One region of the Paenibacillus sp. JCM 18996 genome, then DNA from elsewhere that is predicted to be linked to it. Evidence: predicted binding sites of a transcription regulator. Region 1 holds the regulator's gene; each other region holds the start of a gene.
The links. Region 1 encodes Rex, which represses fermentation and respiration genes when NADH is low (regulators of the CRP and FNR family bind a similar motif). Its sites were predicted from a motif close to TTGTGAAATATTTCACAA; they were not measured.
Positions count from the first base shown of each region.

Region 1 (10,757 bases):
GGAGGCAGAGGGAAGAAGGGATTGAAACAAATAACGATGAAATACGCAGTGATCGATTTTGAAACTACAGGCAGTCAGCCTGCTGATGAAATTACCCAGGTCGGCCTGGTTATTATAGAAGACAATCAAATCGTGAACAAGTATGGCTCCCTCGTGAATCCGGGGATTCCGATCCCTGCCATGATCACGGAGTTGACGGGAATCGACGATGAGATGGTGAAGGACGCGCCATCTCCGGACGAGGTTATGTCGCGAATAGTGCCTCTCATCCACGATTGCGCTTTGGTGGCCCACAATGTGGGATTCGATCTCTCTTTTCTGCAAAAAAGCTTGGAGAACAGCGGTTACATGCCGTTTAGCGGCAGAATACTGGATACGATGGATGCGCTGCGCGTGCTGTTTCCCTCTTTGCCGAGCCTGCAGCTGGGACTGGTCTGCCAGTCTCTCGATATTCCCCACGACCGCCCGCACCAAGCGGACAGCGACGCTGAGGCAACGGCTCTGCTGTGGCTTCGCTGCCTTGAAAGATTGAACACTTTGCCTCTTCTCACCGTGCAGCGGCTCTCTGCCATCTTTGAAGGGGACGGTTCGGATTTCGGCTGGTTTATCAACGAGATAAGGATCCACCGCGAGTTGCATACGAGCCTGGACACGGACAATCACCGGTATCACCGGCAGTTCGCCATCAATGTGGATGACTGGGGCGACGAGGACTCGCTTCGCGACGAAGATGACCTGCAGCAGCTTTCCGCGCCCTTTCCGGAATTTTTCGGACAGCTGAAGCAGACGCTGCAGAATAAGTTTGCGGTTTATGAAAACCGGGAGTCGCAGGAGCAAATGATTCAGGCGGTTGAAGACAGCTACGAGGAAGGAAAGCACCTGATGGTGGAAGCCGGGACCGGAACGGGCAAATCGCTCGGATATTTGATACCTTCCTTGTATTACGGCTTGAAGCACGACAGAAAGGTATTGGTCAGCACTCACACGATCAATCTCCAGGAACAGCTGAGGGAGCGCGATGTACCGCTGCTTCACGACATTTTTCCCGTCCCGTTCAAAGCGGCGGTCATCAAGGGGCGCAGCCACTATCTGTGCCTCCGCAAATTTGAGAACAAAATCAATCTCCAGGATTTGGAGTACGGCAAGGAAGACAGGATTACCGCGGGGCAAATGCTCGTATGGCTCAGCGAGACCAAGCGCGGCGACGAGGAAGAGCTGCATTTTAACAACAAGGGCGCTTCTTTCTGGCACACTGTGGCGTCCGATTCAGAATCTTGCCTGAACCGTTCTTGTCCGTGGTTTAAAAAGTGCTTCTACCACCGCGCCAAGAACGACGCGAATACGGCGGATATCGTCATCACCAACCATTCCATGCTGTTTACGGACACAAAGGCGGAAAACCGCCTGCTGCCCCCTTATCAGCATCTGGTGATCGATGAAGCCCACCATTTTGAGGAAGTGGCAAGCAAGCATCTCGGCCTGGAGCTGTATTACGGAGGCTTGGCCAGCACGCTCACCTGGCTGTTCAAGGACAGCCATTCGGGGCAGCTGCCGCAGCTTAGCTACAAGCTCGAATCAAGCGATGACGAGAACGCCTCCAAGTGGCAGGCCATGATCGATGACATTTACCCCAAGCTGGTCAAAATCAAGGAAGAGTGGGATGCGTTAAGCGAGCAGCTGTTTGCGCTGGTTTCTTCCAGAAGCGATCCCTTGCAGGGCGAAGGCCAGTTCCTGCTCAGAATAAAGAAAGACCAGACTCCTTCCCATTGGCCGCAGCTGCAAGGGATGGAAGACAATATTTTCATTGCCATGGGCGAAACCGTCAAACAGCTGGAGAAGCTGCTGCTGCAGATCAAGGAAGCGGGAGACGGGCTGGATGTGCAAGGACTGATTACGGATCTCGGGGGCAACGTTAAGCAGCTGTACCGGCACAGGGAGGCGCTTCATTTTTTTATGACTATGCCGGATCCGGAGTATGTGTACTGGCTGGAAGCCAATCCGTACGGCAAGAGCAAGTCTCTGATGCTGACCAGCGTGCCCAGCGATGTAAGCCCGATGCTCAAACAGCTCTTCTTTGACGTGAAAGAATCAATCGTTATGACCTCGGCTACGCTTTCCGTAGATAAATCGTTCCAGTATGCAAGCGAACAACTGGGCGTCGGGAGCGGCGGCAAATCGGACAAGCTGGTCACGCTGCAGCTGCCATCCCCTTTTAATTACAGGGAGCAGGCTTTGGTATGCATACCCAGGGATTTTCCGAACATAAAGGGACCTCAGGGGGAAAGCATTTTTGTCGAGCGCCTGGTTCAATCCCTCACGGAGGTGGCTATCGAGACCAAAGGCCGGATGCTGGTGCTGTTTACCTCCAACCGGATGTTAAAGCAGACTTACCCGGGGCTCAAGGACGCCCTGAAGCCTTACGGCATCGGCGTACTGGGACAAGGAGTGGACAGCGGCAACCGCAGCAAGCTGACAAGATTGTTCCAGAGCAGCGTATCGAGCGTCCTGCTGGGAACCAGCTCCTTCTGGGAGGGGGTCGATATTCCCGGTGAAGCGCTGAGCTGCCTTGCTATTGTCAGGCTGCCGTTCCAGCCGCCTAACCATCCTCTGACCGAAGCGAAGAGCGAAATTGTAAAGAAGAACAATCAAAATCCTTTCATGAAGCTTTCCGTGCCCCAAGCGGTGATCAGGTTCAAACAGGGATTCGGGCGCCTCGTGCGCACCGCCAAGGACAAAGGCATCGTCATCATTTACGATACACGGGTCATAGAAACGCAGTACGGGCGATATTTCTTGTATTCTCTCCCGGGGCCCAAGATCGAGCATATGCCGACAGCCGGTTTGGTGCCGAGAATCAGGGATTGGATGGGGGAGGAACATCGTGAAATCGTTAAAAATCTCTGAGGCGGTCGTGCGCAGGCTGCCCATTTACCTGCGTTATTTGAACGAGCTCAGCATGAAAAACATTACCACCGTCTCCTCTCAGGACCTGGGGCATAAGCTGGACTTGAATCCGGCGCAAATCCGCAAGGATCTGGCCTATTTCGGGGAGTTCGGCAAGAAGGGCATCGGGTACGAGGTCGCTTATTTGATCGAGAAAATCCGGCACATTCTGAAGCTCGACCGGCACATTCCCGTCGCTCTGGTAGGGGCGGGCAATCTCGGCAGGGCTTTGTGCAATTACAATGCATATTTGAACGATCAAATGAAGATTGTCGCCGTATTCGATTCGTTTCCCACAAAAATCGGGGAAGTCATAAACCAGCTGCAGGTGCAGCCGATGGAAGAACTCGCTTCTACCATCAGGGAAATGAAAGTCCGCATCGGAATCATTACCGTGCCCGCCGACGAAGCCCAAGTGGTGGCCAACCAGTTTGTGCAGGCAGGGATTGAGGCTATTCTCAGCTTTGCCCCGATCATTCTGAAGGTACCGGGCGAAGTGAGAATTCACCATGCGGACTTCACTACGGAGCTGCAGAGCTTGGCGTATTACCTGGATTAAACGGGCAACATAAAATTAACAGATCGCCGCTGCCTGACAGCTTTTCAGACGGTTGGCGATTTTTGCGTAATTGCGCTTGGCTTCGCTTTTCAGCTTGAAATTTTTGGTTTGCAGCCGTGACTGGCGGTTTAAATAAAATTCAAACGGAAGTTTTATTCCGCATAAGTATAATTAAGTCAGCCTATGTAAGAGCGTCCGTAACGCGGCAGTTTACGTTTTCTTGATTTTGTCCGTACGAAGTTGTACTCTGAAATTGAAGCTCGATCAACTGGAGACTTTTTTATACCCGGGAGGCTGCAACTTTGGCGAAGAAAATCATCAAAAACGGAATTTTTGTAACATTAAACGAGCTTCGACCGGTAGTCCAGGGCTGCATGGTCATAGATGGGAGCCGCATCGCTTACATAGGCCCGGAAGCACCTCTTCCACTCGAGCAGTATGATGAAATCATCGACGGAGAACGTAAGCTGTATATGCCCGGTCTGGTCAATACGCACGGCCATGCCGCCATGTCTTATCTGCGGGGGTATGCGGACGATCTGGCGCTGCAGGTATGGCTGGAAGAGAAGATGTGGCCGATTGAAGGCAAATTCACGGCGAAAGACGTGTACTGGGGCACAAGCCTCTCGGTTCTGGAAATGCTGAAGTTCGGGACAACCACTTTCGTCGACATGTACGACCACATGGACGAAGTGGCCGCGGTGGTGGAACAGTCCGGTATGCGCGCCGTGCTCGCCCGGGGGGTAATCGGATTGTGCCCTGCGGACGTGCAGGACGCCAAGCTCAGGGAAGCCGTACAATTTGCCAAGGACTGGAACGGGAAGGCGGACGGACGCATATCCACGATGATGGCTCCGCACGCCCCGTATACGTGTCCTCCTGACTACATTGAGCGTTTTGTGCAGGCTGCCCATGACCTGGACCTGCCGATCCATACGCATATGTCCGAAACTGTCAAGGAAGTGGCGGCAAGTGTCGAGCAATACGGCTTAAGGCCGGTGGCCCATCTTGAAAAGCTGGGAGTGTTCACCAGACCCACACTTGTGGCGCATGCCGTTCACTTGAACGATGAGGAAATCGACACGCTGGCCAGACACAACGTGCATGTGTCGCACAACCCCGGCAGCAACCTGAAATTGGCCAGCGGCATCGCGAGAGTGCCCGAGCTGCTCAAAGCGGGAGTGCTCGTTTCCTTGGGCACCGACAGCTCCGCCAGCAACAACAATCTGGATATGCTGGAGGAAATAAGGCTTGCGGCCCTGCTTCACAAAGGGGTCTCCGGCGATCCGACAGCCGTACCCGCGTTTCAAGCACTGGCGCTGGGTACGGTAAATGGGGCTAAATCGCTTTGGCTTGACGGTGTCGGGACTCTGGAGGAAGGCTGTAAGGCGGACTTTATCGCGATTGACGTGGACCAGCCGCATTTTTTCCCGCGGACGGATTACATTTCCCACATCGTTTACTCCGCGCTCTCGAAGGATGTGACCGATGTCTGCATCGACGGCGCCTGGGTGTACCGGGGCGGTGAGTACCTCACCATGGACGAAGAAAAAATCAAGAACGAGTTTACAAGATGCTTTGATCGGCTGACCAGATGAATCCAGCAAAGTGAAGTGAAGCGTTGAAGTTTAATTCGGAAAGGGTATTGGCATGAAACTGAGATTGATCGTCGGCCTGGTTGCCGCGCTGGGCCTGTCTGTTTATGGCATAGCCTATTTTTATAACCTGATCGAGGATCAGATCTTCAAACAAAAGTCGGACGCGGTCGTCACCGCCTATGAGCGGAGCCTGCTCGCCAAGGTGGACAAAGCGGAACCTTACAATGGGGAAAAGCCTTATACGATCGTCTACGGCGAAGACAAAATCGGACAGAAGATGATCGTATGGGTAGGCGACAAGGAAGTACACAGCGAGTTTGCGGACAAAGGCGCATCGCCTGAAGCCATTAAACAGAAGCTGCTTGCCAAGGCGCCCGGGGCGCAAGTGCTTCGAATATCGCCGGGCAAGCTGCAAGACGCGTATGTGTGGGAAGTTTTTTACAAAATGAAAGAGCAGAACGGTGATCGGTATTATTATGATTTTTATTCTTTCCAAGGCCAGGATCTTGATAATACGTACAAATTAAGCGTGCAATAATTACACAGTTTGCTTGATTATGGAAATATTGAACATTTTGTGTTTTCCACAGTTTGCATCCCATTTGTGATATATTATGTGATATACTATGATGGTATATTAATAGTGTATTAACTTGAAAGGGGGACGTGGATTCTATGAAAAAAATTCGTCTCATTCCCGTACTTGTTTCTTTAATAGTATCCGCATCCGTATTATTTGGCGGTTTCTTCGTGTACCGCACGGTTGCCATGCAGAATCCTTTGACAGACGCAGTCAAACAGTCCGCCGGCGTGCAGGACGCGCAAATCAGTATCACTGACCAGGAAGTTGTGATCAACGCCAAGCTGGCTCCTAACGCCAACTTGCGTGAAATATATCAAAGCATCATGAACAAAGGAGCAGCCATCATCGGACAGCGCGAGGTGAAGCTGAATGTGGTGCAGCAGCCTTCGCCTGAACTCGAGCAGTGGTGGTCCAAAGCGCTTTTTGACGTTGCCCAGTCCATGGAGAAGAAGGAGTACGCCAAAATTCCGGAGTCTCTGGACAAGCAAGCTGCAAACGTACCTGGTTTGAAGGCGGCAACGGAGATGGACGGCAAAAACGTTTATATTCATTTATCCAAAGACGACCAGCACAAATATATCATTTTACCGCGCATTCCGGCTAAAATGGGGGTATGGCAGTGAGTAAATACAGTAAGGAAATTATAATCGGAGTCGTTCCCGTCGTTCTCGTCTTTTTAATGTTCATCGGAGTCAACATCATCCCTTTTGTATTTGCCGGCGTGCTGCTGGGAGTGCTCCTGTTTATGAGCCGCAACCGCGGCGATATAGGGATCACGGCCGACCGCAAAGGAAAGAGCCGTACTCCTTCCTATCTGACCTTCGATCAAATCGGGGGGCAGGACCGCGCCAAGCATGAATTGAAGGAATCTCTCGATTTCCTCATCCGCCATGAGGAGATCAAGAAGTTTGGAATCCGCCCTCTTAAAGGCATTCTGCTCACCGGGCCCCCGGGGACCGGCAAGACGCTTATGGCCAAAGCCGCAGCGCACTACACCAACTCGGTCTTCGTAGCCGCGTCAGGCAGTGAGTTTGTTGAAATGTACGTGGGTGTCGGCGCATCGCGCGTCCGCGACCTGTTCAAGGATGCGAGAAACAAAGCGCAGAAGGAAAACAAGGACAGCGCGATTATTTTTATCGATGAGATTGATGTGATCGGCGGAAAGCGGGACGGAGGACAACACCGTGAGTACGATCAGACCTTGAACCAGCTGCTCACGGAGATGGACGGCATTCATACCAGCACGACGCCGAGAATTCTGATTGTGGCGGCAACGAACCGCAAGGAAATGCTCGACAGCGCTCTGCTGCGTCCTGGCCGTTTTGACCGCCATATCGGAGTGGATCTTCCCGACAAGAAAGGGCGGATTTCAATCCTGGGCATCCATGCCACAAGCAAGCCGCTGGCCGACACCGTCAGCTTGGACAAAGTGGCGGAGCAAACTTTCGGATTTTCCGGCGCACAGCTGGAAAGCGTGATGAACGAAGCCGCCATTTACGCGATGAGGGATAATGTCGAGAAGATTGAACAGAAACATCTTTCCCATGCGATCGATAAAGTCATGATGGGTGAGAAGACCGATAAGGAAACTACCCAGGAAGAGAAAGAAAGAGTAGCCCTCCACGAATTGGGCCATGCTATTGCTGCGGAGCTTGTGAGGCCGGGATCCGTATCCCAGGTTTCGCTCAGCCCGCGGGGGCAGGCTTTAGGCTATGTCCGCCACAATCCTCAACAGGACCGTTATTTGTACACGAAGGATTACATTGAGCATCAGATCATTATCGCATTGGGCGGTACCGTGGCCGAAGAGATGTTTTACGGCAACCGCAGCACAGGCTCCAAGGGCGATTTTGACCAGGCTTTGCATCTGGTGCGTACGATGATGGATTCCGGATTGACCTCTCTGGGAATTATCGACCGTAGCATGGTTACTCAGGAAGAATTGATGAGAGAAAACTCGGCGATTCTTGAAGAACTGACGAAGCGCACGCGTGAGATGCTTGAGCAATATAGATTTGTCTTCGGACAATCGCTGGATATTTTGCTTAAGGAAGAAGTGCTTTCCGGCGAACAATTCCGCGCGCTGCTGGAAGAATTTAAAGGACAATTTGCTTTGACTACGGCCTGATTTCTATATCATCCAACGCTTCGGCTTACGCCGGGGCTTTTTTTGTTGCTCGCGTGCCGATAAAATACCACAAGTAAGCTTAAACGCTTCGCTTTACTTTGCGGTTTTATCACGAATCGCCAAGATTGATAACATTAGCAAACTATCCGACTGCGACATGGTGATTGAAACGATCTCCGAGGATTTAGACGCCAAGAAAGAGATCTTTGCCAAATTAAACCCGTTCGTCGGGCCCGGCGTCATTATCGCCAGCAATACGTCTACTTTAAGCCTGACGGAGCTCGCGGCTGAATCCTTCAATCCGGAATGAGTGATCGGCCTTCATTTTCTTCATCCCGTTTCAAAATCAATCTTGTGGAAATTGTGCGCGGAGTGAGGACTTCGGACGAAACGTTCGAGTGAACGAAACAATTTGTTGAACATACAATCGAAATGACCGAAATTAAAGGATCGGCATGGAATCCGCCATTCTTGTGCATGAGCCGGTGATTGGACGTCCTCGTGTTCACTGCCGGAGTGGGCGAGAATTCCGTGGTGCTGAGGCAGAGGGTATGCGGGAACCTGACCTTTTTCGGAGTGGAGATAGATGAGGAAGAAAACAAAAAGCGCGGCGGGGAACGCAGAATTTCCGCTCCAAGCTCCAAAGTCGAAGTGCTGGTCGTACCGACGAATGAGGAATACATGGTCGCACGCGACACCTACGCCATCATAACACAAGCAAGCTAAATAATGGTACAATAGGGAGGCATGCAGGACCATCCAATAGGAGGAACGAAATGAGCACCAAAAGTATGATTGTCGAAGTCAAGCATCACTCGGGCAAAGCTGTCACCATCGGCTGCTGGCTTAACAATAAACGCTCAAGCGGCAAAATCCAGTTTTTGCAGCTGCGCGACGGCTCCGGTTACATCCAGGCGGTTGTGGTGAAGAGCGAAGTAAGTGAGGACATCTGGAACGCGGCGAAGTCGCTGACACAGGAAAGCTCGCTGTATGTGACGGGAACGGTGAGGGAAGAGCCGAGAAGCCAAAGCGGCTATGAGCTGACGGTGACCGGTATCGAGATCATTCAGCTTGCGCAGGACTACCCTATTACACCGAAGGAGCACGGGGTAGACTATCTGATGGACCATAGGCATCTGTGGATTCGTTCGCCGCGTCAACGCGCCATTCTGGTGATCCGTGCGGAAATTATCCGAGCCGTCCAACAGTTTTTTGATCAGAGGGGATTCCACCTGGTGGATCCGCCGATTCTCACGCCTTCATCCTGTGAGGGAACGACGAATTTGTTCCATACCAAATATTTTGACGAGGACGCTTATTTGACGCAGTCGGGCCAGCTGTACATGGAAGCGGCGGCGATGGCGCTGGGCAGGGTTTATTCCTTCGGTCCCACTTTCCGCGCGGAGAAGTCCAAGACGAGAAGGCATCTGATCGAGTTCTGGATGATCGAGCCGGAAATGGCGTTCGTAGACCACGAGGAAAGCCTGAAGGTGCAGGAAGCTTTTATCAGTCATATCGTTCAATCGGTGTTGGAGAGCTGTCCGAAAGAACTGGAGACGCTGGAAAGAGACGTAACCAAGCTGGAGCGGATCACCGGCGAATTCCCCCGGATTACATATGACGATGCGGTAAAATTTTTGCAGGAGAGCGGTTTTGAGTTCCAATGGGGAGAAGATTTCGGGGCGCCGCATGAAACGGCGATTGCCGAGAAATTCGACAAGCCGGTGTTCATTACCCACTATCCTACGGAGATTAAAGCCTTTTACATGAAGCCTGACCCTAACCGGCCTGAAGTGGTGCTTTGCGCCGATCTCATCGCTCCGGAAGGATATGGAGAGATCATCGGGGGCAGCCAGCGCATCGACGATCCAGAGCTGCTGGAGCAGCGCTTTAACGAGCATGAGCTGTCCAAAGAAGCGTACCAATGGTACCTTGACCTGCGGAAGTACGGTACGGTGCCGCACTCAGGCTTCGGGCTTGGATTGGAGCGGACGGTGGCCTGGATATGCGGGCTCGACCATGTCAGAGAAACGATTCCGTTTCCGCGCCTGTTATACCGTTTGTATCCGTAAAGGAGTTTTAGAGAGGATGTCTGTATGAGAATAAAGGAATGGAGCGGGAAACAGGTGGATCCTTTGCTGCTGGCCGCGCTGAAAGAGGGAACCGTTTCGGTTCCCCATTTTCTTCTTAGATACTATAAAAATTTGAAACTCTCCGATGTCGAGGCTATGCTGCTGGTTCACTTGACTACTTTTATCGAGAAAGAGAAGAAGGATTTCCCTACGCCTGAAGAGATCCAATCCAGAATGTCTTCTTCGGCAGACGCCGTCATTTCCATGCTGCAGAAGCTGCTGAAGGAAGGCTTGATCGGTATTGACCAGGAAATCGATTCGGTGTCGGGGGTCCAATATGAAAGGTACAATCTGGACGGGCTGTATGAGAAGCTGGGGACTTTGTGGTTGGAGGACAAGCAGACGGACCCGGAGATGCAGCCTGCCAAAGGCGGCAAGGACATTTACACCATATTTGAAAAAGAGTTCGCCCGTCCGCTCACGCCAATGGAGCTCGAGACTATCACCGGCTGGCTGGATCAGGACCGTTATAAAGATGAACTCATCCTGGCGGCATTGAAAGAGGCTGTGTTCGCGGGCAAAGTCCACTTCCGGTATATCGACCGGATTCTGCTGGAATGGAGCCGCAACCGGGTGTTTTCGGTGGAACAGGCAAAGGAATATGCTCAGCGTTTCCGGAAATAAAGGCGGTTTGCCGAGCAGCCGTATGGGAAATATTACAATGGAGTATTGACACTCCGATTTCGAGAGAATATAATAATCAACAAACCAGAATATACTAACGCGAAGAACAGGAGCAGTAAGGCTCGGATTCGGACTCAGAGAGCTGCGGGAAGGTGCGACGCAGCGGAAGAACGGCCTGAACTCGCCTGGG
Region 1 is NZ_AP043884.1:1,437,825-1,448,581, reverse strand. Features, by position in the region: gene dinG (ATP-dependent DNA helicase DinG) at 37-2,904, shown strand; gene ACZ5N7_RS07065 (redox-sensing transcriptional repressor Rex) at 2,882-3,502, shown strand; gene ACZ5N7_RS07060 (amidohydrolase) at 3,805-5,100, shown strand; gene ACZ5N7_RS07055 (cell wall elongation regulator TseB-like domain-containing protein) at 5,153-5,638, shown strand; gene ACZ5N7_RS07050 (hypothetical protein) at 5,776-6,306, shown strand; gene ACZ5N7_RS07045 (AAA family ATPase) at 6,303-7,811, shown strand; partial or broken gene ACZ5N7_RS07040 (3-hydroxyacyl-CoA dehydrogenase family protein) at 7,915-8,210, shown strand; partial or broken gene ACZ5N7_RS07035 (acetate kinase) at 8,301-8,537, shown strand; gene asnS (asparagine--tRNA ligase) at 8,588-9,883, shown strand; gene ACZ5N7_RS07025 (DnaD domain-containing protein) at 9,908-10,567, shown strand.

Region 2 (10,757 bases), 1.5 Mb from region 1:
TGTAATGTTTACTCTTTCTTTATATTACCACATTTGTTCTCAAAATGTTCATAAGTTGGTCAAATCTTAGACAAATTTTTTTTTCAAAAAAACAGACTCTCCGGCTCAAATGAACCTACAGAATCTGTTAGTGTTCTCTCGCGGTTTCAATAGCTTTTCGTTTGCATTTGATCGAGACTTTTGAACTCATAGCCCATCTTTCTCGCATCATCGATAATGGAAGCCAACGCCTCGGCATTATCCCTGGACACCGAATGCAGCAGAACCACCGCGCCGGGATGAAGTTGGCCCATCACATGGTTGTGCGCGTACGATGCGCCCCTCTGGACCTTGGTATCCCAGTCTTTGTAGGCGATCGACCAGAATACGCTCGTGTACCCGCATTCCTTGGAGACGGCCAGCATCCTGTCGCTAAAAATGCCTCTTGGCGGGCGCAGAAACCGCATTTCTTTTTGTCCCGTCAGTGCGGCCACTTCCGTCTTGACCTGGTCCAGTTCTTCACGTATCCTGGCGTCGGAAATCTGCGACATATCCGGGTGGCTCCAGGTATGGTTCCCGACCAAATGCCCCTCCGCGGCCATGCGCCTCACAAGCTCCGGCTGGTCCTTGATATAGTGGCCTGTAATGAAGAAAGCGGCAGGTACCTTTTTATCCCTAAGCACGTCGAGTATCTTCACCGTATAGCCGTTCTCATACCCGTTGTCAAATGTAAGGTACAGCTCCTTGCGGGACGTATCCCCCAGAAAAATGGCCCCGTGCTGCCGAAGGATGCCTTTGAACCCCTCTTCATCTATGGAAGCGGGCTTATGGTTTTTGCTTTTCTTGAATCCAAAATGAAATGGCGATTCTGCCAATGCCGGCGCAGCGTCTATCATGAACAACGAGACGATGATCAGCACAACGGCGCTAAGTGTGGTTAAACGCTTCAAAGTTCGAATCCCCCCTTCTTCAAATGAAGCTGACAGGGGTAATATGCCATGAAAACCGTAAACTTATGTGCTCGATTCGATCAATACTCCAGGTTATCTTTTAATGACACCTGTCCAAAATCCCCCGTGGAAATGCTTGGGTTCGAGTGTAATGACGAATGCTTTGGGGTCGAGAGAAAGAATCGTATGGTACAATTGCGCCTGATTCTTTCTTTTCGCCAAAATCTCCATCACCAACCGGTCTCCGTCCCGGCCGCTGCCGATCCAGGCCGTCACTCCATAACCCTTGGAACGAAGAACACTCTCCATTTTCCCGTCCGCCTTGTTGCAGATGACCTTCAGGGTAATGTACCCGAGAGCCAGCTTTTCCTCTATCCATGAGCCTGTCAGTATGCCCAAGCCATATCCAGCCGCATATACGGTAATACTGGCCACATGATTCAAATATTGGAGCACCAGATTAAGACCGAATACGTAAACTGTAATTTCGATTGTACTGATTAAAGCAGCGATGTATTTTTGCCCTTTCAACGTAAGAATCATCCTCAAAGTAAAGGCGGAAACATAAACAATTTGAATGAAAAAGATTAAAAGCAGAATTTTTGCCATAATCCTTGCCCCCTTCACTGGTTGCAGTCTCTGGTGCGTTTCGTTACGTTCATCCAAAAGAGGGCTAAAAGAAAAAAGGCCGGTTAGCCCCCTATACGTGGAGAATACCAAACCTTCCGGCAAATATCAAATGAGATCAGCCTGTTCGTTTACTTGTATTTCTTCAGAATGTAGCGCCGCCTGTCCTTAATTTTGCGGTACATTTTCTTGTCCTTAAGGCGCTTGAAAGTTTGGTTGGCCGGATTCGTATTCGCTTCAATGATCCAGATGCGGCCGTCGTCATCAATCCCGATATCGATACCTAAATGGCGGATTCCCGGAAACTTGCCGTCGAGAACTTTCGCCAAGATCTTGGAAATCGAATTGATTTTTCGTGTCGTTTTTTCCACTTTTGATTCGTCATTAAAAAGAGATCCGAGCACCTTCTCGACCGATTCGGGACGGGCCCCTTGATAGTAATTGGTGACAAAACGTCCGGCAGCCCCTACCCGTACTACTTTACCCGAAACATACCAGTGTGACCTCGGTTTCTGCATGTATACGCGTATATCGAACAAACGCTTCCTGTACCTCGCCAGATTCAAGCCTTGCTGGACGAGATAGCGATGACGGCTTTGCAGCACCTTTTTCAATTCTGTCAGGAGAGAACTGCGCCGAACCTCCTTGTGCTTAAGCCCCCAAGACACTTGATATCGGTGCCTGCTCTGGCGGCGGACCCTGACAATCCCCTTTCCCTGGCTCCCTTTATCCGGCTTAACGAACACGGAGGGATACTGCCGTACCATTTCGTGCAGACGCTTTCCGCTATACCAGTGCGTTTCCGGAAGGTGCCGGCGCAGCACTCTATGCTTTCTCATGGTGTACTCTTTTAACATTTTCCCCTTTACCCTTCGAATGGGCATAACGTCATATCACCCCTTTAATTTGGCAGTTACCGTATCCTATGTCAGTTGTACAATCTTTGAATGAGTTAACTATCCCTTGAATCGGCGGTTTAACCATAAATCCGCAGATGCTGTACATGCCATACCAAAAAGCACTCCTGCCGGGGCCGTCGACGAAAGGTCGTGAACAGCTCCGGGGAGTGCTTCTTTTTTCCTATTAAAACTTGCCTTGCCCGATTAAAATTTTCCCGACCTGAACATCGAGTACAGCAGCCACAAAAACATCAGCCCGGCCACAGTTGAACCCACTTCCATGACGGGAAAATGTAAAATGAGCGCCGGCACCTTGCCGAGCGAAGAAGCGATGATCAGTCCGACCATAATTATGCTGAAACAGAGCAGGACAATACTGATCGTGATACGATTGCTGATCTGGTCCAATTTGCGCAGCAGCAGCTCGATCTCCGGAATGCCGATTTCCACCTTCAGCTTGCCGGTCCTGACCAGTGCAGCGAGTTGGCTCGCTTGCCGCGGAAAACCCGCCATCGCCTCCACGAAACCGGTGAGCTGGCGCCACCATCTCTTTTGCATCCGCTCCGGATGAAACCGTTCCTTGATCAGACGGCGTCCGAAAGGCTCAGCCAGATCCAGCAAGCTTAGCTCCGGGTACATTTTTTCCGCGACTCCCTCTACGGTTAGAAGGGTCTTGCCCATCAGGATCAAATCGGTGGGAATAAGAATATTGTGCCGTTTGGCCACCAGAAACAGTTCACTCAGCACCTTGCCTATACTGACCTGCGAGAACGGGATATCGTAATATTGCTCCCGCAGAATATCCAGGTCCTGCCGCAAGGCCCCTGTGTCCACATCATCCGAGACAATCCCGAGCCGGAACAGTGCCCTCACAATACCGTCGCTGTCTTTGCGCATCATCGCTATAACCAGTGTGCTGAGGTGGTCCCTCATATCCTCGTTCAACCGGCCCACCAGACCGAAATCGACAAACGCAAGCCTGCCGTCCCGCATCACGATGACGTTGCCGGGATGGGGATCGGCATGGAAGAACCCTTCGATCAGCAGCTGGTGAAGGATGGCCTTAACGAGATGCTCCGCCGTATCCTTCATGCTGTGCCCCTGCTGCTGCAGCTCTTCATACTGGTTGAGGGTGATTCCGTCTATAAATTCCTGGGTGAGCACTTTAGACGTGGTGCACTCCCAATATATTTTGGGAATACACACATGAGGGTGGCCCTGGAACTGACGGGCGATTTTGTCCGCGTTACGTCCCTCATGTGTGTAGTTCAACTCTTCCCGCATCGACTTGGCCAGCTCTTCCAGCATGAGACGGATCCTGTACTTGGCCACCCAATCGACCCTGCGCTCCGCCAAAGCGGCAAGATCCAGCAGAATATCCAGATCCCGTTCCACGATTTTATCGACTAGCGGGCGCTGCACCTTGACCGCTACAGCCTCGCCGCTTCTCAGCCGTGCATAATGAACCTGCCCGATCGACGCTGCGGCAAGCGGTTTATCACTAAACTCGCTGAAAATCTCATCCATCGGAGTATGTAATTCCTGCTCCACGATCGCTCTAACCTCTTCAATTGAAAAAGGAGGCACTTGATCCTGAAGCTTCTGCAGCTCCTTGATGATGTCCTCGGACAGCAGATCCTGCCTTGTGCTGGACAGCTGGCCGAGCTTGATAAACGTGGGGCCTAACTCTTCAAGAACGAGCCGAATCCGCTCCCCGGACGTCTTGGCCGTTTCTTCAGGATTTCTCCGCATCCATTTTCTCGGAAGGGCAATCAAATGGAACAGACCCAATTCCTCTACCATATATCCGAAGCCATGCCGTACCAGCGCCACTACAATTTCCTTATAGCGGTTGGTGTGCCGGATTTTAATCGCCATATTACAAGGTTGGAGGCTCGGAGGATTTCAGTTTTTGCTCCAGCTCTTGCAAATCCTGCTTCGTAGCCACATCCATGTCGGCCAGAATTTTGCGAATCTGGTCCTGCACCATCCGCTTGATTTCGCTCTGCTGCTCTTCTCCTCTTGCGATCAGACGGTCCACGACTTCCTTCGATTCGTTGCGCCCCAATTCTCCTTTGACAACCAGCTCATCCACAAACTGCTGCACTTTTTCCCGGCTGACGGCAGTAATTCCCAGACCCAGCGCAATGGCTTTCCTCAAAATATCACTCATCGACATAACCTCCTTCATTATAATATTGATTACCCAAAATAAAGGTGATAGTATCTCTTCGGTTCGAAGATTAGCTTTTTCATTGAAAATGCACAGGTTTATTTCCCGCGCAATAACAAATCTCTCTTTTAAAATTTAAAAAACTGCCTATACGGCTGACTTCAAAAAGCCAAAACCTCCATAGACAGTTTCTCTTGTTCCGATTAATACGCCAATGTAAACAGGCCGTGGATGTGGGAAAGGTAGCGGATGTTGCTGCCTTCCTTCATTAACGATGCCGGCAAGCCTTTCAAGCGGATCTGGTTCCCGCCCACGGTGCCGATGGCATCCTTGCGGCCCAAGCTGGCCAACGTACCGGAGAACACCGGTTTGAACGTCTGCATTGGAGCGCCTTTGAAATAAGCGAAAATATTGTAGCCGACGTTCTCGCCCATCTGCCATGCCAGCTGCGCTGTCGGAGGGTACGGACGTCCTTCCGGTGCGAACACGACTGCGCTGTCTCCGGCAAGGAATACGTCGGGATGGGAAGTCGACTGCATGAACTCATTGACCGTTGCACGGCCGCGGTTCACTTCGATACCGCAGCCCGCGACTACGGAATTGCCCTGCACGCCGCCGGTCCAAACAAGCGTCTTGGTTTCGATCGTGCTGCCGTCCTTTAAGGAAACGGTGGTACTTTTCATCTCGGTGATCGGCAGGCCGGTCAAGAATTGTACTCCGCGGTTCTGCAGGCTTGTCTGGGCGCGCTCGATCAATTCAGGTGCAAAGCCTGGAAGGATGCTTGGAGCCGCCTCTACGCACAGCAGGGAAATTTCTTTAGGGTCGATCGCGTACTGCCGGCAGAGTCCCGGAAGCATGTCAGCGAATTCGCCGACCAGCTCAACGCCTGTAAGTCCGCCGCCGCCAACCACAAAGGTCGCGTCCGCTTTGTTCTTGGTTCTGCTGTACTCTTCGATGCGGGCTTCCACATGCGCCCGCAGACGGTTAGCGTCATCCACGGATTTCAGGATAAAGCTGTGCTCCTGCAGTCCGGGAATACCGAAGAATGCAGTTTCGCTGCCCAGCGCAATGACCAAAGCGTCATAGCTCAATTTCGCGCCGCTCGCCAAGGTAACCTGTTTCGCGTCAGGCGAAATTTCCTTTACCGTGTCGATCTTAAGATCAATGTCTTTGCCGCGCAGCAGCTTCTCCAGCGGCAGCGCCACGGCCTTCTCGTTCACATTTCCTGCTGCCAGACGATGCAGCTCCGTAATGATTTGATGGGTCTGAAAACGGTTAACGACCGTGATAGCAGCTTCTTCAGCCGACATATACTTGCGGGCTGTCATTGCGCTTAGCAAGCCGCCGTATCCGCCGCCCAGAATCAAAATATGTTTCGCCATGCTCATCCTCCGTCCTTTGTTCCAGCATATTTGATTATTTGTTTTTTTGGCGTTCGGCTAATACATCCAGGAAGGCTTGTCCAAAACGGAACATCTTCTGTACTTGCGGATCCTTCAGCATTCTAAGCAGGCCGAATAGGCCGATGGTATTCGCATCCGCCTGTGCGCGATCGTTCGCTTCGATAGCCGCCGCAGCGTAATCCTTTGCTTTTTCCTGTATTGGCTTCACGATTTCCTGCATCCCGCCTGCCAAATCGTCGATCAGCACACGGTCGGTGGCTACGGACTGGGCGAAATCATAGGTCTTGGTCAGAAGAGTCACCATTTCCGTCAATTTTGGCAGATTCTCCACCAGCATCGTAAGCGATTCCTGAACTTCCGGCTTCATCAGCTGATCGAGCACATCCGGTTGCTTTGCCGAGGAAGATGTGGAATTTTCCGGTGCAACCGTCTCTTGCGCGGCTGCTTGTTGAGCAGTAGTTTCTGACATAGAAAAATTTCCTCCTTTGCTGTTAGATACAGATATCCCGTAGTATGGTTTCGAACCCTGCTTCGCATACGTGATTAAGCCGACTGCCTCTGCCGCATGACTGTTCTCCGTGGTGCCGGGTCACACTCATATCAATTATGAACGTTTTCATAACATAGGAAGCATTCTACTTTCTCTAAAATATGTAGGACCAGGCTTCGAATGGAACTCTATTTACGATTTTACCTCTCACCATGCATAACTGCAATAAAAAAGAGACGGAAAGAAAAAGAATAACGTTCACCGGCTAGGATTCGGCCCTTTTTCCTCCCGGTCAGAACCGGAAACGCGGGGAATGGCTGCGCTGAGACCGAACATGACTGCCGCTGTGCCAGCAAGAAACCACAATGTGCCCGTACTGCCCCATAGATCCATACTTCTCCCTGCTGCAAAAGGAAGCACGGCCCCTCCGATCCCGCCTGATGCAATAAGAAGGCTGTTGGTCCTCTCCGTCTTCCCCTGGAGCAGCCGGTTCGCAAACACAAGCGCGATGGCGAACAGCCCTGACATCATCAAGCCAAGCAGAAGAACCGCTGCATAAGCGCTCCACAAGTGCTCGGCAGCCGTAATAGCGGACAGCAGAACGATCGCGCTGAAGGTTCCGATTTGTATGTAACGCGCATAACCGATCCGTTCGGACAGCCTGCCGGCAAACAGCCTTCCGATGGTCATCGTTCCCCAGAACATGGAAACGCTAAGCGCAGCCCACGCCTCCTTCACCCCCAGCTTGTCTATGAATATCGAAGGCAGAAAATTGGCAAAGCTCATTTCGGTACCTACGTACAGAAAGAAGAACAGGATCAGGACGGCCAGGACGGGCAACTCCTCCTTGGCAAATTTATTGTTCACCGGGGTATTTTGCTCAGCCGACGATTCTCCGGGGTCCAGACCACCTTCCAGCTCTTCGGCTCTTAGTCTTGCCCATAAGACAAAGGCAGCCAAAGAAATGACCGCAATGAATGCAAAGGACCACCTCCACACATTGAAAGCGACGAACCATCCGGCCAGCAGCGGCATGATCAGAGCTCCCAGCCCGAAAAAAACCTCCAACCGGCTCATGGCGCTGCCAGCTTTTTCCGTAAACGCCATAATGACAATCGTACCTATGATCGCTTCAATGGTGCCGAAACCAAAGCCGGCAATGAAGCCGATCGGATACAGGGCCTCCCACAAAGGGATGATCGTATACACCAGCTCCGCCCCCGCCAACAGACCGATGGCGCTGAGCAGCAGACTCTTCTTTCCCAATCGCTGCGTCAACACCGGACTAACCAGAACACCTGCCAGGAAGCCGATAAATTGGGCAAAAATGAGAGAACCGCCTTCCGAGTAATTTCTCCCGAAGTGCTCTAGAAGCTTGGGCAGCAGCGAGCCGATCACTACATGCGCAAAACCGATCAATAAATAAGACAAGCAGCCGAGCCACAATACCTTTTTCATTTAAAATGCCCTCCATCGCCGTGAATGCCAGTTATTCACTTCGATCATCACCATATACCGTCCATTCAAGCGCCCGATGTGAATCCGGCTGCCGTAGTCGGCAATCTTGCCTTTCACCGCCACGCCGTCGTGCTTGAACTTCATCTCCAAGTTCGGCTGCACCTCCACGATCTGCGAAGCCGCCTCCATCACATGCTCATGCGTCCATTTTTCCTGCATATCCCGCTTGTCCCCGAAGGCCCACAGCTCAAGATGCTGCTCTTCCCGCTGCCATGTGCTCCTTTGTTTTCTGTGGTGTTTATTGGCTATGTCTATTTTCAGAGCGAATCCCTCATTTGTCAATTGGATGCACGTATCTTCGAAATAGAAAAAGGGCATCTCCAAAAGGAAAGCCCTTCTTCTATAATATGAAAATTAAGCAAGGCGGCCCCGGCTAGGAAATGTGCACGCCTTTCTTCAGCGATTTCATGTCTTTATTCGTGTTAATCAGCTGCGGCAGCAGCTTAACGCTGCTCACCATCGGGGAATGACACTGACGGCAGGTCGGCATATGCTCGAAAGCAAAGTTATCACGCATCCAACCGGTACAATCTTCGTTCTCGCAGGACCAAATGGCAGTGTTTTCATGTGGTATGTCCTCTAACGACTTTTTTCGATTATACATTGTAAATCCCCTCCTTATTAAAATAACCCCGCAAAGTAAAGCAGGAACCTTGAAGGTCATGCCTGGTACTTTGCGGGGAATCCTGAAAAATGTAAAAAAACTGCTCCCAACGTTTGTTAAGAGCAGTCTTGCGCTTGGCTTACAGTTTTACTACGTTCTCAGCTTGCGGTCCGCGGTTGCCTTGTACCACATTGAATTGAACGCGTTGGCCTTCGTCCAAAGTTTTGAAGCCGTCGCCTGTAATCGCGCTGAAATGCACGAATACGTCGCTTCCGCCTTCCACTTCGATAAAGCCGAAGCCTTTCTCTGCGTTAAACCATTTTACTGTACCTGTTTCCATTAGGAAAACCTCCAAAATTTTATTAACATGTTCTTTTTATTCTTCTGATAAAAATAAAAAATTCACACATTGAAAAAGGTTCCATCGTACAAATGACTACCCTTTACAACAAGTGAATTCAGGATTCAATTTACGAATAAGTTCATATTACCACCTTTTGATTTGAAATGCAAATTTATTTTTTCTCGCCATTTAATTCCGCGGAGATTTTTCAAATGCCAAATAAAAAAAAGTGAACACTGCTGTTCGCAGATGTCCACCTTATATGTGACAGACAAATAATTCAAGAACTAATTCAATAGATGCGGAAAAGTTGTTTGGTTTCTCATATAGCGGCACATCTTCGTATTATCAAGTATTACTTAGTCGTACTTTGCTATACTAAGACCAGTGACATAAAGTAACACTTAGGAATACTTAAGATTACTCAGCACTGCCTTATCTTCAACATACTCTTAAGTCCATGACTCAATGTCCTCGTCGTCGATATCATCCTCGACCGGCGCGGCCGGCGCTTTGCCCTTCGGCTCCTCATGCGGCTTCACTTTCGCCTTCTCTTTCGGCTCCTCATGCGGCTTCACTTTCGGCGCTTCCTCCGAAGGCTCGTCTATCAGCCTGTTATCAATATGTCGGGCCGCAGCTGCCGACGATGTCGCGACCGGACTTTGCCCAATCGCCTGCTGCACTGCAGCCGTAAAGCTGCGTTCGGCCGGTACAAAAGCTTGCAGATTCCGTACCCCGTTCTCATGCAGCTCCCTTTCGATCAGAAAACGGATGGAATCCATCAGGTTGGTCTGCGCATTGATCCACTTCATCACGGAAGGATCTTCTGTTTTTTTGGTTTTCAGACTTATATTGTCGCCGGGTTGTTTCGTTTTTTTCATGGATGTCACCTTCTGCCGCTTTTAGGTTTTACCGGGAATCTTATAATCTCTAAGCCGGCTGCATAGCCTTGTTTTTCAGAGCTTCATAGATTTTTCCGCGGACAAAAGCATCCAATCCCATCGCATTCATCTGTACCGCATATTCGGAAGGAATATATAACAATTTGATTTCCCGCTCGTCACAAAGCTCCTTCAACTGCGGATACAGAATAGTCCTCATCAAAATGCTGCCGCCGCCATAAACGCAGACCACATCGATCTCGTTTCTTGCCTTGGTCAGCTGTCTTTTGACATTCTGGATGATCTGTCTCACTTGGCTTTCCAGGGGCCTTTTCAATGTTTTAATCGCTCTGGCGTGATATTTGTGATTTGGATTCTTGATGACGTCGCTGAAAAACTGCCGCGGGCTGTCGGGAAGATGGATAAGCCGGTTGAATTCATCCAACGCTTCCTCAATGGCATAACCTGCGCCATGATGGCTTCCGTGGACAAACTGGCGCAGAAATTTATTGCCCTCCGTAATCGGATACTCGGTCGAACCGTCCCCGATATCGACATGAAGGATGCGTTTATCCTTAAAATAACTGCCGTTGAACTTCTCATCAAGCTCGTAGGTTTCGGTAAACTCCTGGAAAATGTCTCCTTCTCTCCAGTTGCCTTCCACATCTTTTTGCAGTGTAAAAATGACAGGCGTCGCTTCAGGAACCACTTTCGTAAAGCTGAAGGTCATTCTGACGCTCACACGCTGGATGCCGAGATGCACAGTCACATGGTGGGAACCGGTCATAAACCTTTTCTCGAACTTGGCGGAATTTTCATCCGTGTGCTGCGTAACCGGAAGAGCGGTCGCCATATCCACTTCCAGCTCGATGCTCTCCGGAATGGTCTTC
Region 2 is NZ_AP043884.1:2,897,904-2,908,660, forward strand. Features, by position in the region: gene pdaA (delta-lactam-biosynthetic de-N-acetylase) at 147-929, opposite strand; gene ACZ5N7_RS14270 (DUF2179 domain-containing protein) at 1,023-1,538, opposite strand; gene ACZ5N7_RS14275 (YheC/YheD family protein) at 1,688-2,395, opposite strand; gene ACZ5N7_RS14280 (ABC1 kinase family protein) at 2,660-4,333, opposite strand; gene ACZ5N7_RS14285 (phasin family protein) at 4,335-4,628, opposite strand; gene ACZ5N7_RS14290 (NAD(P)/FAD-dependent oxidoreductase) at 4,832-6,010, opposite strand; gene ACZ5N7_RS14295 (DUF1641 domain-containing protein) at 6,045-6,500, opposite strand; gene ACZ5N7_RS14300 (MFS transporter) at 6,780-7,979, opposite strand; gene ACZ5N7_RS14305 (DUF3898 domain-containing protein) at 7,980-8,357, opposite strand; gene ACZ5N7_RS14310 (cold-shock protein) at 8,413-8,643, opposite strand; gene ACZ5N7_RS14315 (cold-shock protein) at 8,783-8,983, opposite strand; gene ACZ5N7_RS14320 (hypothetical protein) at 9,439-9,867, opposite strand; gene ACZ5N7_RS14325 (ParM/StbA family protein) at 9,917-10,757, opposite strand, start outside.
Region 2: ACZ5N7_RS14295 (DUF1641 domain-containing protein) is a predicted target of Rex. The motif match lies at 6,636-6,653, and genes of this name have one in related genera.

Region 3 (10,757 bases), 1.3 Mb from region 1:
CTGTGGAAGTGGGGAATATTGACGTACCGCAGTACATCGAAGAAACCGCAATGAATGCCCAGACGGCTGCAAGGGAGCGGCGATACCGTTTCCTGAGGGAAACCGCGGAGCAATATAAGGCAAATTGTATTGCAGTCGCCCACCATGCGGACGATCAGGCGGAGACGGTTCTGATGAGGCTGATCCGAGGCACGGGTCCCGGAGGGCTGTCCGGAATGCCGATTATGCGGATGGAAGGTAAAATGAAACTTGTTCGCCCCTTGTTACGTATATACAAGTCAGAGGTTTTGGGCTACTGCCGGGAAGAGCGTCTCGCCTACCGGGAGGACAGCTCGAATCAGCTGCGCAAATATTTTCGCAATCAAGTAAGGCTTGATGTGCTGCCGATGCTCGGCAGGTACAATGATCATTTGGCGGAATCCGTCGCAAGGCTTGCCGAAATGATGGCTTCGGAGAACGCTTATATGGACTCTGTCGTTCGGCGGATCTTTGAGGAGGGCGTATCGCGGGAAGCAGAAGAGTATACCTTTTCGAGAAGGTGGTTTGCCGGAAGTGCCGTCGCTTTACAAAGGCGGTTGATTAAACTAATATTATATTATCTTTCCGGCGATTCGGATTTTTTGGATTACAGGAAAACCGAAGGTATCCGTACGGCTATATTGCAGGAGCGGTCGCCTAATTTAACGATGAATTTGAGCGATGAGGTCCATTTTACGAAAGAATATGACCGGATTCGTTTTCATAAATTCAAACTGCCGGCGCAGGATTACGACTATGCCATTGAAGCGTTATTAGCTGAATTGGAGATTAAGGAAGCCGGTTTTCGTTTAATCTTTTTAAAGGAAGAAGTTGAGCCGGGATGCACGCCGGTTGTCGCCAGAGAACACAGTAAAGACGATTCCGTGTTTGACTACGACCTGCTCGATTTTCCTCTGAGGATCAGGAACCGCAGAGCCGGAGACCGGATGCAGGTTATTGGTTTAAACGGGTCGAAAAAAGTAAAAGATATTCTCATTGATGATAAAATTCCTCCTGCGGACAGGGAGCGGATTCCTTTACTGGCGGACGCATCCGGCCATATTCTGTGGATTCCCGGGATCCGAAGATCACGGCATGCGGCGGTATCGGCGGGCACCACACGGATTCTACGGATCACAGCTATAGATCTGAAGGACCGCCGATAGTCTGCACAAGCTTTTATGATCATATTATTTATTAGGAGGTCCACCTGTTGCTTAACGATATTGAAGAGGTGCTGTACAGCGAGGAGCAGCTGCAGCACAAAATTCGGGAATTGGGCGCTTTGCTCAGCAAGGAATTCGAGGGCAAGAACCCGCTCGTTATCTGCGTACTGAAAGGCGCTTTTATATTCATGTCCGATCTCGTCAAACGGATGACTATCCCGCTGGAGATCGATTTTATGGCAGTTTCGAGCTATGGGGCTTCCACCAAATCCTCTGGGGTGGTCAAAATCGTGAAAGATTTGGATGTGTCCGTCGAAGGCCGCCACGTGCTCATTGTGGAAGATATTATAGACAGCGGCCTCACTTTAAGCTACTTAATCGATGTATTGGAAAGGCGCAACGCATTGTCGACTTCCGTTGTCGCCCTGTTCAATAAACCTGCCCGGAGGACAGTTGACCTGGAACCGGACTATGTCGGGTATGAAATCCCGGATGCTTTCATCGTAGGATATGGGCTCGACTATGGCGAGAAATACCGGAACCTGCCCTTTATCGGGGTTCTTAAACAAGAGATTTACTCCACCTAGGCACGGCTTTCACGGTAGCTCCGTATAGTGGAAACGTTCTATTGAGATGGGGAATCTCGCTATGGTAAAATATAAAAAGTGTGCCCTTTGAGAGGAGGTTCGGGATGAATCGAATTTTGCGCAATACAGGTTTTTATCTGCTTATTTTTTTGGTAACAGTAGGTATCATACATTTTATCAGCAACCAGAATGATACCAAGGATACAATCTCATATACGAAATTCCGCCAGGTTGTAGCGGAGAAGAATGTGGAATCGGTCACAGCGCAGTTTAACGGGTATACCTACCTTATCCAAGGTACGTATAAAACCCCGGTGACAGATAAGAAAAGCTTCCAGACCAACGGTTTTTTCGATACGAAGACGGTTGATCTGCTTGAATCAACAGGCGCCGATGTCACCGTCAAACCGATGGAAGAGAACAGCATCTGGTTTAGCGTGCTTACTTCGATTATCCCGTTTATCATCATTTTCATTCTTTTCTTCTTCCTGATGAATCAAGCGCAGGGCGGCGGAGGGAAGGTAATGAACTTCGGCAAAAGTCGCGCCCGCCTATACAATGATGAGAAGAAGCGCGTGACGTTCGAGGATGTGGCGGGGGCCGACGAAGAGAAGCAGGAGCTTGTTGAAATTGTGGAGTTCCTGAAGGATCCGCGCAAGTTTGCTGCAGTGGGGGCCAGAATTCCGAAAGGGGTTCTGCTCAACGGCCCTCCGGGAACCGGTAAAACGCTGCTTGCCCGGGCAGTCGCCGGAGAAGCGGGTGTTCCGTTCTTCTCCATCAGCGGTTCCGATTTTGTCGAAATGTTCGTCGGTGTCGGCGCATCCCGCGTGCGCGACCTGTTCGAGAACGCGAAGAAGAACTCTCCTTGCATTATCTTCATTGACGAAATCGACGCGGTTGGACGCCAGCGCGGCGCCGGTCTTGGCGGCGGCCATGACGAGCGCGAACAGACGCTGAACCAGCTGCTTGTCGAGATGGACGGTTTCGGGGCGAACGAGGGAATCATTATCGTTGCGGCGACCAACAGGCCGGATATTCTCGATCCCGCGTTGCTGCGTCCGGGACGCTTTGACCGCCAGATTACGGTGGACCGTCCGGATGTGAAAGGCCGCGAAGCTGTGTTGAAAGTGCATTCGAGGAACAAGCCTTTGGCCAAAGATGTCAGAATGGATTCGCTGGCCCGGTATACAACCGGCTTCACGGGTGCCGATCTGGAGAACTTGCTGAACGAAGCGGCACTGATCGCAGCCCGTAGAAACCGTAAAGATATTTCGATGGCCGAGATTGAGGAAGCGTTCGACCGTGTTGTCGTAGGAACGCAGAAGAGCAGCCGCGTGATCAGCGAGCGTGAGAAGCGCATTGTCGCTTTCCATGAAGCTGGACATACCATTGTCGGTTATCACGTCGAGAATGCGGATATGGTGCACAAGGTGACCATCGTTCCCAGAGGACGCGCCGGCGGTTATGTCATGATGCTGCCTAAAGAAGGCGAAGACCGGATGATGTCGACCAAATCCGAGCTTTTGGATAAGGTTACGGGTTTATTGGCCGGCCGGGTGTCGGAGGAATTGTTCATTGGAGAAATCGGAACGGGAGCTTACAGCGATTTTCAAAGATCGACCTCCATTGTCCGCAAGATGATCATGGAATACGGAATGAGCGACAAGCTCGGACCGATGCAGTTCGGCAGCGCTCAGGGACAGGTCTTCCTGGGTCGGGATATCGGGCATGAGCAGAATTACAGTGACGCGATCGCTTATGAGATCGATCAGGAGATGCAGGATATTATCCGCAGCTGCTACAACCGGGCTCGCGAGATTCTTACGAACCATAAAGATCAGGTTCGCCTGATTGCCGAAACGCTGCTGGAGAAAGAAACGCTCGATAAAGAGCAGATTGTTCAATTGATCGAGAATGGCAAGTTGCCGCCTGAAGAGGAAGAAGTGAAGGTGAACATCAACGGCCAGAATCAATTGAACGATTCCAACAAGTTGGGCTTTCCCAAAGAAATCAGAGACAGTGCAGCTGTGCCGGAAACAGAGAACAAGGAACCGAAGAAGCTTCCTGATCCGAACGATCCGGATGCCAATAAATAAAAAGACTGCACACCGCGTCCACTTTCTAGTGGCGCGGTTTTTTATTTGAATTTTTACAATAGACCTGAATGATAAGCGGCTGCTGCTGCATTTCAATTGTAAATATTTTGCAATCCAAATGTGACAAATTCGTGATTGACAGTGCCCTGAATGTTGTGTAAATTAAATGTAAATTCTTTAGTTTTTAATAAGTTAGTGCTTTTTTTCACAAACAATGAGACATGCAGCCATACAGCAGATATTCAGCGAGCGGGGTCAATGAGCTGCACTTTCATTTCATGATTTTCAATTAAGGGTGAGTTGTCGCCGCCCGGAGGGGGAAGCTATGGAAGCCTTGGCTTTACAGAGGAAAGCGGAACAAAATCAGGAATTGAAGGAAAAAATTGCTCAGCTGAAGAAAGAACGAAACGCCATTATTCTCGCGCATTATTATCAACGAGATGAGATACAGGAAGTTGCCGATTTCAGAGGGGATTCCTTTTTACTGGCACAGAAAGCTGCGGAGACCGACGCGGATGTGATCGTATTCTGCGGTGTACACTTCATGGGGGAGAGCGCGAAGATACTTGCGCCGAATAAGACGGTGATCATTCCCGATGAACGCGCAGGCTGCCCAATGGCCGACATGGTCAATGTCGACGGGCTCAGATCGCTGAAGCGGCAGCATCCGAATGCAACGGTGGTAGCTTACATTAATACTTCCGCCGATGTCAAATCGGAAACGGACATTTGCTGTACTTCCGCCAATGCGGTCAAGGTGATCGAATCGATCGAGTCGGAGGAGATAATCTGGGTTCCGGATAAAAATTTGGGAGACTATGTATCAAAATTCACAAACAAAAAAATGATTATTTGGGAAGGTTACTGCAATACTCACGATATGCTCACCGTCAAGGACGTGGAAGAAATGAGAGCCAAGTATCCGAATGCCGAGTTCGTGGTACATCCGGAGTGCCGTCCCGAGGTGGTGAAGATGGGTGATTTCGTCGGAAGCACCACGGCCATCATCAAGTATTGCCGCGAGTCTGACTGCCAGGAGTTTATTGTCGGCACGGAGGATGGGACCGGATACCAGCTTCGTCTGGACAGCCCGAATAAACAGTTCCATTTTGCGACCAAATACCTGGTATGCCCGAATATGAAAGTTAACAATTTGAAGAAAGTGGTCCGATGCCTGGAAACGATGCAGCCGCAGATTTATGTGCGTCCAGACGTGGCTGACAAAGCTAAATTGTCCTTAAAGCGTATGCTCCAGGTAAAGTAGCTTGCGCTGCTTTGTTGGAGACCGGGGGGAGCTTCAGATGACGAGATATTTGGTTGATTTCAATTTGGATGATCTGCCGCGCGTGGCAACGGATATCATTGTGATTGGTGCCGGCATCGCCGGCCTGTTTACCGCGCTTAAAGCAAGCCAACACCGCAAAGTGCTGATGGTCACCAAGAAATCATTATTGGACAGCAATACCCGATATGCTCAAGGGGGTATTGCTGCTGTTATTTCCAATGAAGATTCACCGGAGTACCATCTACAGGATACTTTGTTTGCCGGCGCGGGGCTTTGTTCCTATAAAGCGGTGGATGTATTGGTGCACGAAGGACCGGCAGGAGTGCAGGATCTTATTCGCATGGGCACCCAGTTCGACCTCGAGGATGGAGAGCTCGCCCTTACCAAAGAAGGGGCTCACAGCCAGCGTAGAATACTGCACGCCCAAGGGGATGCAACGGGAGCCGAGATCGTAAGGGCTCTGTCCGAGAAAGCGAAGCAGAATCCGAACATTGAAATATGGAACGACCATTTTGTTATCGATTTGGTTACGGAGAAGGGCGAATGCTACGGCGCAATCGTCCAAAAGCCTGACGGACACAAGGTATTCGTCAAGGGAAATGCCACGATCCTGTGCTCGGGCGGGGCCGGGCAGCTTTTTCGGTACACGACGAACCCCGACATCGCAACCGGTGACGGGATCGCCATTGCCTACCGGGCGGGGGCCGAGATCCAGGATATGGAGTTTATCCAGTTTCATCCGACCGTGCTTTGTTATCCGGGTGCTCCCCGTTTCCTGATTTCCGAAGCAGTAAGGGGAGAAGGCGGTATCCTGCGCAATATACACGGTGAACGGTTCATGGAAAAGTACCATCCGCAGCTTGAGCTTGCTCCTCGAGATATTGTGGCCAGAGCCATCGTGACGGAAATGGAAAGAACGAAGTCGACGTTCGTCTACATTGATATTACACATGAGAGCGAGGGCTTGATCAAACGCCGGTTTCCGAACATTTACGAATTTTGTTTAGGCCACGGTCTGGACATGACCACGGACTGGATTCCGGTTGCCCCGGCGGCCCATTACATGATGGGAGGAGTAAAAACCGATTTAAAAGGAGAGACTGCGGTCAAAAGGCTTTTTGCCTGTGGAGAGGTATCCTCTACGGGTGTGCACGGGGCGAACCGTCTGGCCAGCAACTCCCTGTCGGAAGCAATTGTGTTCGGGAGCAGGATTGTACAAGCCATCCTTGAGATGGAGGCCGTCGGCGCCGTTCCCTGCATCAAGGAATCTGCCGCCCGTTTCGAACTGAGGCAGCCCGTCATCGAAAAGCGGCTGAAACTGCAAAAGCTGATGCTCAGATATGCAGGGGTTACACGGACGGGAGAAGGATTAAAAAAAAGTATGGAAGAATTAAAAAGACAAGAAACTTTTTTCCGCTCCCGGCTGTCTAAAAGAGAGGACTATGAATTTGCCAACCTTCTGACGTGCGCCATGCTGACTTCGCAGGCCGCATTGATGCGGGGGGAAAGCCGCGGAGGCCATTACCGCGAGGATTTTCCGGAAAGAAATGACGATCTATGGCAGAAGCATCTCGTGTTTAACCGGTATAATGGAATGACAGAGGAGAGTATGGAGGATGTTTAACTTAAATACAGAATCTATAGCCCGCAGCATCCGGCAGTGGCTGGATGAAGATATCGGCACGGGAGACATAACCACGATGACGACAATACCTTTAGAACGGAAGTCTAGAGGTATCATACATGTAAAGGAAACGGGCATCATGGCGGGAATGCCTGTCGCTGGGCTGGTGTTTGAGACGGTGGATCCCGAGCTTCAATTCATTGCGCGCGCCGCAGACGGGCAGGCTGTGGAGCAAGGCGCCGTGTTGGCCGAAGTCGTGGGAAGCACGCGCAGCATACTGCTTGGCGAGAGGCTGGCTTTAAACTTGTTGCAGCGATTATCAGGGATTGCGACGCGTACCCGCCAGTACGTCGAAGCTCTCGAAGGAACACCGGTCCGGCTGGTGGACACCCGCAAGACGACGCCGGGCCACCGGGCCTTGGAGAAGTACGCAGTGCGCGTAGGCGGCGGACACAATCACCGCTTCGGCTTGTATGATGCCGTGATGATCAAGGATAATCATATTAAAGGCGCGGGCGGCATTAATCAGGCAATCGTCTCTGCACGCCGGGCCATTCCCCATACGATGAAAATTGAAGTCGAGGTAGAGACGCAGGATCAGCTGGAAGAGGCCCTTTCAGCCATGCCGGACATCATTATGCTGGACAATATGAATGTGGAGCAGATGAAATCGGCGGTGCATCGCATCAAAGAAATGGCGCCGCATATTGTTATAGAAGCTTCGGGGTCAGTGACTCTTCAGACCATCAAAGACATTGCTTCTTCCGGGGTAGATGTCATCTCCGTGGGAAGATTGACCTACTCCGTCTCTTCTCTCGACATTTCCTTGGACCTCAATGAGCGAAAAGGAGCCGGTTTATGATTCTGGTTGTGGATGTCGGCAATACGAACATCGTGCTTGGATTATATGACCGCGAAACGCTGGCCCATCATTGGCGGCTTAGCACGAACCGTTCCGCGACAGTTGACGAATACGGCATGATAATGATGAATCTGTTCAATCATGCGGGCGTCGATGCGGATGAGGTAGAAGGAGTCATCGTCTCTTCGGTCGTGCCGCCGCTGAGGTTTGTGCTGGAGAATCTGTGCACAAAATATGTGAAGAAGACGCCGCTCATTGTAGGGCCCGGCATTCGGACAGGCTTGAATATCCGATATGAGAATCCTCGGGAGGTAGGCGCCGACCGTATCGTAAACGCCGTTGCAGCGATAGAGCTGTACGGCGCTCCATGTATCGTCGTGGATTTTGGAACTGCCACGACGTTTGACTACATTGACGAGAACAGCCAATATATAGGTGGGGCCGTTGCGCCGGGAATAGGCATTTCCACAGAAGCTTTATACCAGCGGGCCGCCAAGCTGCCCAGGATAGATCTCGTGCGTCCGCGGAGCGTGGTAGGCCGCAGCACCGTTACCTCCATGCAGGCGGGAATCGTTTTTGGATTTGCCGGGCAGGTGGATGGAATCGTTGAACGTATAAAAGAGGAATTCAACACAGAACCTACGGTCATTGCAACCGGTGGATTGGCCGAAATGATCGCATCGGAATCGCGGACCCTCTCGCTGGTCAATCCGCTGCTCACACTGCAGGGTCTTCAAATCATTTATAAACGAAATGTATAGAAGGGATTTAATCGATTATGAAAGACTATATGATAAGGGGTACCGCGCTGGAAGGAAAAGTGCGTATTTTTGCGGCCCATACCACCGCGCTTGTCAACGAACTATGCAGAAGGCATCAGACGATGCCGGTAGTGTCTGCAGCTTTGGGACGTACGGCAACCGTGGCGCTGATGATGGGAGCTATGCTGAAAGGGGAGGAAAAGCTGACGATCCAAGTGAAAGGGGACGGCCCGGCAGGCCAGATTGTGGTTGACGCCAACGCAAATGGGGAAGTCAGGGGGTATGTCGGCCAGCCTATCGTCGATTTGCCCTTGAAGCCGAACGGGAAGCTCGACGTCTCGGCCGCAGTGGGCGAGGGATTCATCTATGTGATCAAGGACCTTGGGCTAAAAGAGCCCTACCGGGGGAGCACCCCTATCGTTTCCGGGGAAATAGCGGAGGATTTTACTTACTATTTCGCCAAGTCGGAACAGACCCCTTCCGCGGTCGCCCTAGGCGTATTGGTTGATACCGATTACTCGATCCGCGCGGCAGGCGGCTTTATCATTCAGCTGCTTCCAGGCCTCAGCGACGAGGAAATTGACCAAATCGAAGGCCAGTTGGCTGAGCTGCCGCCGATTACTACACTGCTCGACCAAGGAGCGACATTGGAACAGGTTTTGACAAAAATAGTCGGCGAAGTGAACGTTATGGAAACCTCAGGCGCCCGCTTCCGCTGCAAATGCTCCCACGAACGGGTAGAACAAACTTTAATATCGCTGGGCAAAAATGAGCTGCAAAAGCTTGCCGAAGAAGATGAAAGCGTGGAAGTGGAATGCCATTTTTGCAATGAGAAATATATCTTCTCGAAGGGACAGCTGGAGCGGCTGGCCGACACTTTATAAAATAAACCAACTATAATAGATGAATAGGATAGACACTGGGGAGATCGGGAATGCGGAATGTAAGGGTTTTATGGGGAATAATTGTCGTTCTTTCATTATGCGTAGCCGCTCTTGCATCGGTTTTGCTCTTTCGTCCTTCCGCGGCTCCCGCAGAGGGATCCATCCCGAAGCAGGCGATTGACGCCCCCCGTACGGTCGCTTCCATTGGAGGGCGTGTCATCACTGAGTCGGAGGTTAAGATGAATCTTGTGAGACGATATGGCCAGACGATGATGAAGGAAATGCTGGACCGGGAAGCTGTCAGGCTCGAAGCGGAGCAAAAAGGGATTAAGGTAGCGGACAGCGAAGTGGATATGGAATTGAAGCGGATGCAGCAGGGTTACGACAATGAAGATGCATTTTATAAGTCAATGAAGGAGCAGCTTGGCTTGACCAAATCTGAGCTTAGGGAAGACGTTTATAATAAGCTTCTCTTGGATAAAATTGCGACCCAGAACATTAAAGTCAGCGACCAGGACATAACGGACTATATGAACAGCCATCCGGAGGAGTTCACCGGGCTCGTGCAGATCAGAATCCAGCAGCTGATTTTAAACAATAAGGAAACGGCCGTGAAAGCTATAGAAGAACTGAAAAAAGGCACGGATTTCGCCATAGTGGCAAGAGACCGCTCGCTCGATGACGCCACGGCCAACAAAGGCGGAGATTTGGGGTGGGTCGACCAAGGGGACCCGTTCGTTCCGGCCCCGATTATGAATGAGGCCAAAAACTTGCAAGCCGGGCAGATCAGTGCGCCGATCCCTCTCGATAAAGGCCAATACGCCGTAATCCGCTTAAAGGAACGCAAGGAAAAAGGGAAGGATTTCGTCGATATGATCCGCGAAGGAGTCCGCAGAGATTTGGCGCTTCACCAAGCTCCACCGTTAAAAGATATTCTGTCCAGCCTTCGCGCCAAGAGAAACGCAAGCATTGTTGACCCTGCCTATAGTCCTTAAAAATGCAGTTGACAATAGTTTCCCTCATTGATAAGATGGACGTATAATCCTACTGATTTACTCGGATATAATTTCGCGGGAGGGAATTTGGAATGGCTAAATTGGTACAGAATATTACACAATTGATCGGGGATACGCCGCTCGTACGGTTGAACCGCGTAGTGCCTGAAGGAAGCGCTGAAGTTTATGTGAAGCTTGAATTCCAGAACCCCGGAGCAAGCGTCAAAGACCGCATCGCCATTTCCATGATTGAGGTTGCAGAACGGGAAGGCAAGTTAAAGCCCGGCGATACGATTGTCGAACCTACCAGCGGAAACACCGGTATCGGACTGGCCATGGTGGCCGCGGCTAAAGGTTATAAAGCGGTTCTGGTCATGCCGGAAACGATGAGTATGGAAAGAAGGAACTTGCTTCGCGCTTATGGCGCCGACCTCGTGCTGACTCCCGGCGCCGAAGGAATGAAAGGTGCGATCAAGAAA
Region 3 is NZ_AP043884.1:2,770,225-2,780,981, reverse strand. Features, by position in the region: gene tilS (tRNA lysidine(34) synthetase TilS) at 1-1,184, shown strand, start outside; gene hpt (hypoxanthine phosphoribosyltransferase) at 1,232-1,771, shown strand; gene ftsH (ATP-dependent zinc metalloprotease FtsH) at 1,876-3,867, shown strand; gene nadA (quinolinate synthase NadA) at 4,193-5,131, shown strand; gene nadB (L-aspartate oxidase) at 5,169-6,776, shown strand; gene nadC (carboxylating nicotinate-nucleotide diphosphorylase) at 6,769-7,638, shown strand; gene ACZ5N7_RS13635 (type III pantothenate kinase) at 7,635-8,399, shown strand; gene hslO (Hsp33 family molecular chaperone HslO) at 8,417-9,283, shown strand; gene ACZ5N7_RS13625 (peptidyl-prolyl cis-trans isomerase) at 9,334-10,278, shown strand; gene cysK (cysteine synthase A) at 10,371-10,757, shown strand, end outside.
Region 3: nadA (quinolinate synthase NadA) is a predicted target of Rex. The motif match lies at 4,061-4,078, and genes of this name have one in related genera.